Linked DNA regions of Alkalihalophilus pseudofirmus. The protein of the gene in region 1 interacts with the protein of each later gene in a pairwise test. Links are inferred from orthologs where the notes say so. Each region holds a gene or a part of one and is shown in the gene's direction. Other genes may lie near its edges.

Evidence for each region.
Region 2: the proteins of PQ478_RS19060 (region 1) and topA interact in binary tests that used the Escherichia coli proteins (3 or more experiments, as listed by UniProt). The link is inferred for Alkalihalophilus pseudofirmus from one-to-one orthologs.

Annotation. Positions count from the first base shown.
Region 1 is NZ_CP117835.1:3,619,893-3,623,223, forward strand. What follows is about bases 273-3,271. They hold PQ478_RS19060 (YigZ family protein), read left to right. Parts: upstream 273-1,455; coding sequence 1,456-2,088; downstream 2,089-3,271. Other genes in these bases: PQ478_RS19055 (sensor histidine kinase), read right to left, coding at 273-1,199; pcp (pyroglutamyl-peptidase I), read right to left, coding at 2,336-2,935; PQ478_RS19070 (Lrp/AsnC family transcriptional regulator), read right to left, coding at 2,998-3,271. Outside these bases: more of PQ478_RS19055, read right to left, coding at 75-272; more of PQ478_RS19070, read right to left, coding at 3,272-3,331.
Region 2 is NZ_CP117835.1:2,599,556-2,602,827, reverse strand. What follows is about bases 78-3,017. They hold topA (type I DNA topoisomerase), read left to right. Parts: upstream 78-481; coding sequence 482-2,554; downstream 2,555-3,017. Other genes in these bases: trmFO (FADH(2)-oxidizing methylenetetrahydrofolate--tRNA-(uracil(54)-C(5))-methyltransferase TrmFO), read left to right, coding at 2,813-3,017; dprA (DNA-processing protein DprA), read left to right, coding at 78-316. Outside these bases: more of dprA, read left to right, coding at 1-77; more of trmFO, read left to right, coding at 3,018-3,272. UniProt on the Escherichia coli protein: Releases the supercoiling and torsional tension of DNA, which is introduced during the DNA replication and transcription, by transiently cleaving and rejoining one strand of the DNA duplex.

The DNA of each region.
Region 1 (3,331 bases):
TTACACGGTATTATCTTTGCCAATTACTAGTTCAATTAATCCATCTAAATCTTGATTTTGTACATTATTAATCGTTATGTTAATGGTACTGCAATGGAAATGAGGGTGCCGATATCAATTTTCGATTGAATCTGCAGCTCTCCTTTGAGCATGTTGACCCTCTCCCTCATACCCATGAGGCCAAATGATCCTTCTTTTAGTTTTGATGTATCAAATCCTGCGCCATCGTCTTTAATGATCATTATAACCTTTGTAGGCTTAATTTCAATTTTAACTTGGATTTCTGTAGGGTTCGCATGCTTATAGGCATTTTGTACCCCTTCTTGAATTAATCGAAACAACGCTACTTCATATTCTTCTGGAATTCGTTGATCACGGCCCAAATGCTGAAACCTGACAGCAATGCCATTGTGTTCTTCAAAATTTGCTAAATACTTCTTTAATGTAGGAATTAATCCTAAATCATCTAACGCCATCGGTCTCAAATCGTAAATAATCCTTCTCACTTCCGCAAGTGAACTTTTTACCATTTTTCTAAGGTCACGAATCTCATTTAGCGCATCTTCAATGCCGCGATCATGATAAATTCGTTCTATTAGCTCAGACCTAAGCAGAACATTCGCCATCATTTGAGCTGGTCCGTCATGAATTTCCCGGGAAAGCTTTTTCCGTTCTTCTTCTTGGGCCTCAATAATTTTAAGGCCAAACCTTTGCTTTTCCCTCGCATCTTCAATAACTTCGCCTACTTGCTTCAAATCACTGGATAAGAAGTTGTAGACAACAGCCATTTGACTGGCTAATTGCTCCGCTCTCTCAATCGTTTCATTTAAATTAATCAGCCTTCGTTCGATATGGTCACGACGCTCTCGAAGTTTAATTTCTTCTTGCTGCAGTACGGCTACCTGCACTTGAAAATCATTTGCCTGTTCGTATGCCGATTTCACCTCTTCATGACTATAACGATCGAACGCTTTACTTACTTCCACTAAGCGATTTCTCGCAAATTTTGCATGTAAATGAGTACGATCTGTTCTTTCAATAACGCCGGCCACTTTCATTCTGACATCCTGAAGCTCTCTTTGAAGCGATTGATACTCCTGCCTCGATTTTTCACCAATGTCAAAGATCTGTTCCCGGCTTTGACCCACCGTCTCTAATGTTTGATCAATTATCTTGTCTAACATGTTCTTGTCAGTCAAGGCTCTCACCAACCCCCACCGCCTTATACTGGCGCTAACTGGTGCAGAAATTTAAAGCTTGTCCATTTGCTTCATGATAAAGTTTCCGCTATCCTTATCTTACAACAATAGGACGAAAAAATCGTTACTTATTCCTAACGTCCTTTTACTCATCTCCACTGCTTTATCGGATGACTACACTATAGTACCAAACCTTTATTACATAGCGATAACGCTGATTTGTAAAACTGTGAAAAAAAGAGGAGGATTGGTGGTCTTGTTACCTATTTATTACACGATAAAAGACCGGGGAGAGCATGAAATTATCATTCAAAAGTCGCGCTTTATCTCCTACTTTTCTCGCGCGACGACCGAAGAAGAGGCTCAAGCCTTCATTGAAGAGATAAAAAAATTAAACCGTGATGCTACTCATAATTGCTCTGCTTATTTAATTGGAGAAACTGACAACATCCAAAAAGCAAATGACGACGGTGAACCAAGCGGGACAGCTGGAGTTCCGATGCTTGAAGTGTTGAAAAAACGTAAATTAAAAGATGTGGTTGTCGTCGTAACGCGTTATTTCGGTGGAATTAAACTTGGGGCAGGCGGACTAATCCGTGCATACGGCGGTGCTGTCAGCGAGGGCTTGAACGCAGTTGGAGTGGTCGAGCGTAAGCTTATGTGTGTCATGCATACACAACTTGATTACCACTGGCTCGGCAAGGTTGAAAATGAATTAAGACAATCAATCTATCAACTAAAGCAGATAGATTACCTTGATCAAGTGGATGTGCAGACCTATGTGGCATCTGATGAACTCGAAGGATTTGAAGAGTGGATGACTAATTTAACGAATGGCCAGGCGGAGATTAAACGCGGGGAAGAAGTGTATTTAGAGACGGATGTTTGATTTGGGACTGCCCCTCATTTTACGTGAAGAGAGAGGCGCATTTAACCAAATAGTTGATACAATAACATGCTAAACAGACGCAATTCCAGCTTGAACCGGCGCATAAAGAGGCAACTGACGCAATTGCGCCTGCCTTCGACACATATAGAGAGGAGAGCGACGCGATTCCGCACGAGAAGGACGCAATAACACCTTCAATCGACGCAATCGCGTTCAACTCACTCGCTACACCTCACCTGATTACCTTTCACATCTCCTCAATCATCAACCGCACTGCACGCAGCATCTCCTCTTCACTCATACTCGCTAATCCAGGTTTTCCAAGAGCCATTTGCTGGCTTCCTGGCACGTGGATAAATCCAGCAGGTATATTTAGATCTCGTCCCTTCAAATAGTGGAGTGTTTGATACATGATGTTGTTGCAGACATATGTCCCTGCTGTATTTGAAATGGCTGCAGGGATCCCTGCTTCTGTTAATCTATCGACAAATGTTCGTATAGGCAGCGTCGAGAAATATGCTGCTGGACCGCCTTCGACAATTTCCTCATCTTGTTTTTTTACACCATCATTATCAACTTCGCCATCGTTGCAATTGATCGCTACTCGCTCTGGCGTAATGCGGTTGCGACCTGCGGCTAGACCGAGCATAATCACTGCATCCAGATTGGTTTCTTCTATCTTTTCTCGCACTTTGCCAGCTGCCTCACTAAATGTCACCGGCAATACTGCGACCTTCACTTCATATTCTCCAATGACTTCCCCATCAATAGCTGCTGCTATTTTGCGGGTTGGGTTGTCTTCATGATCTAAAAAGGGTTCAAATCCGGTTACTAGAATTTTCTTCATTTATCTTCTCTCCTAATTAAACAAATAAAAGAGGCAGAAACGAATGTCTCTCCCTCACAAAATCATTTTGTAATATAAGAAAATGAATCTTTATATTGCTTCAGCTCAATATTTACATCGGCTGAAATAATGCCTTCTATTTTCGCTAATTCCTTATTTACAAAGTGAACGAGATCATCATTATTTTTGAAATAGGCCTGCATAATCAAGTCATGCTGTCCGGAGAATGCACCGACAAAGCGGACTTCCGAGAAGCGGTTCAGCTCACGGGCTATGCTCTCTTGGTAACCGAGTTTGGTTGAGATGCCGATAATCACTTGGACGTTTAAGCCAATTTTATTTGGGTTCATATGGATAATGAATTCAAAGACATTATCTTTTAGCATCCGGTTAATC
Region 2 (3,272 bases), 1.0 Mb from region 1 along the record:
TAAAAATCTTTTCACTTACATGGCTGCCCATCAGCTTGTGATAAGCGAATACCCTCCGCATCAACCTCCAGCAAAGTGGACATTTCCAGCAAGGAATCGCATAATTAGTGGGTTATCAAAAGGGGTTTTGGTCATAGAAGCAAAAGAAAGAAGCGGCTCTCTTATTACGGCCGACCAAGCATTAGATCAAAATCGTGATGTATTTGCCGTGCCTGGTCCTATTGACAGCGAGTTATCAAAGGGCACAAATCAACTGATTAAAGAGGGAGCAAAATTAGTAGTAGAAATGAGTGATATTTTAAACGAATGGACATAAAATCGTCATAAAATTTCCGAGTTTCTTCTATATAATATAGTCGTTTTTTGTCAATTTCCATACGTTTTAATACGAAATTTTTAAACTCTTGTTTGACAAATGGTAAAAGTCTGTTTAATAATAGGGAAGATTTTAATTTAACTTCGAGAGAGGGAGCTGCTTGTTATGGCCGATTATTTAGTAATCGTTGAATCTCCCGCCAAAGCAAAGACCATTGGTAAATATTTAGGCAAAAAATACATTGTAAAGGCTTCAATGGGACATGTCAGAGACTTACCAAAAAGTCAAATGGGAGTAGATGTTGAAGAAAATTTTCAACCAAAGTATATTACAATCCGCGGGAAAGGCCCCGTGTTAAAAGAATTAAAGACAGCTGCTAAAAAAGTGAAACGAATTTATCTCGCAGCTGACCCCGATCGTGAAGGAGAGGCTATCGCTTGGCATCTTGCCCATAGTCTTAATATTGATGAGCAGTCTGATTGTCGCGTAGTGTTTAATGAAATTACAAAGCAGGCAATTAAAGATGCATTTAAAACACCGAGAAAAATTAATATGGATTTGGTAGATGCTCAGCAAGCACGACGCATTTTAGACCGTTTAGTTGGTTATAATATTAGTCCTCTTTTATGGAAAAAAGTTAAAAAAGGATTAAGTGCAGGTCGTGTTCAATCTGTCGCCGTCAAAATGATTATTGAGCGTGAGAAAGAAATACAAGCGTTCGTACCTGAAGAATATTGGACCATTCAAGGAAAGTTCTCATTAGGGGATGAGGCTTTTGACGCTAAATTTTACGGAGTAGACGGCAAGAAGCAAGAACTTAAATCAGAGGAAGAGGTCCAAGCGGTTTTAAAGCAATTAAAAGGTAAGTCGTTTGATGTGGCATCTGTAAAAAAGAAAGAACGTAAAAGAAACCCTGTAACTCCATTTACTACCTCTTCTCTTCAGCAAGAGGCTGCAAGAAAGCTGAATTTTAGAGCAAAGAAAACAATGATGATTGCTCAGCAGTTATATGAGGGGATTGACCTAGGCAAGGAAGGGACAGTTGGTTTAATTACGTACATGCGTACCGACTCTACACGAATCTCAGAGACTGCGCAAAATGAAACAAGGCAATACATTGTAGAACAATTTGGGGAAGAATACACGAGAGTAGGACAGCGTGCGGTGAAGAAAGATAAGAAAGCACAAGACGCTCACGAAGCTATTCGCCCTACTGCTGTATTTAAAGATCCTAAAAGCTTGAAGAGCTATTTATCACGTGACCAGCTTCGTTTGTATCGTCTAATCTGGGAACGTTTAGTTGCAAGTGAAATGGCTCCAGCTATTATGGATACGATGTCTGTGGACCTTGTAAACGAAGGAGTACTATTTAGAGCAACAGGTTCGAAAGTGAAGTTTCCTGGTTTTATGAAAGTGTATATCGAGGGAAATGATGACGGAAAGAAAGAGGAAGACCGTCTGCTGCCTAACCTTGAAGAAGGTCAAAAAGTAAAGAAAGAGTCTATTGACCCGAACCAGCACTTTACTCAGCCCCCGCCAAGATATACAGAGGCGAGACTAGTAAAAACGATGGAAGAGTTAGGGATTGGCAGACCGTCAACCTATGCACCTACACTTGATACGATTCAAAAGCGTGGATATGTGGCTCTTGAAGAAAAAAGATTTATTCCGACAGAATTAGGTGAAATTGTATTAGAGTTAATCGTTGAATTCTTCCCAGAAATTTTAGACGTGGAATTTACAGCTAAAATGGAAGGTGACCTCGACTCTATTGAAGAAGGGAATCATGAATGGGTCCACATTATTGATGGTTTTTACCAAGGCTTTGAAAAGAGACTTAAGGTTGCAGAAGAAGAAATGAAAGAAGTCGAGATAAAAGATGAACCTGCTGGTGAAGATTGTGAAAAATGTGGACATGAAATGGTGTATAAAATGGGACGCTACGGAAAGTTCATGGCATGTTCTAATTTCCCAGAATGTCGAAACACAAAAGCAATTGTAAAAGATATCGGTGTGAAATGTCCGACGTGTAAAGAAGGAAATATTGTAGAGCGGAAAAGTAAGAAACGTCGTACATTTTACGGATGTGACCGCTACCCAGAATGTGAATTCATCTCATGGGACAAACCAATTTCTCGTCCGTGTCCAAAATGTTCGGCGATGCTCGTTGAGAAGAAAACGAAAAAAGGTGTCAATGTTCAATGTTCTTCATGCGATTACAAAGAAGAAGCAAATTAATTTGTTTTTGTTGAATCTTGACGAAAAAAGTATTATGATGTACTAGGATTCATAGAAAGTCATGGTGAGCACGTACTCACCAGCAAAGAATGGTTAGTTGATACAATTGCCACAAGGTGATTGAACAAGGAAAAACCAAGGGTCTGAACCGCTAATGTGCAAGTACTCACCAGGATAATGGATCGCTTCGTTATCTTGTCCTTGCCTTAGTCACCGTTCAGACCTTTTTGAATGATTTTAGAGTGGAGGCGTTAAAAAATGGATCAACAACATGTAAATGTGATCGGTGCTGGCCTTGCTGGAAGTGAAGCGGCTTGGCAGCTAGCGAAGCGCGGAATAAATGTACGATTATACGAAATGAGACCTGTAAAACAAACACCAGCACACCATACAGACAAATTTGCTGAGCTTGTATGCAGTAACTCTTTGCGTGGAAACAGCTTAACAAATGCGGTTGGTGTATTAAAAGAAGAGATGAGGAAGCTTGATTCGGTTATTATTTCATCAGCTGATGACTCTTCTGTACCTGCTGGTGGAGCCCTTGCTGTGGACCGTCACGAATTCGCTCAAAATGTTACTGATCGTGTGAAGAATCACCCGAATGTAACCGTGATTAATGAAGAAATCTCTGAAATACCTGAAGGACCGACGATTATTGCTACTGGTCCGTTAACCTCAGAAGGACTTTCAAAGCAGCTTCAAGCACTAACAGGTGAAG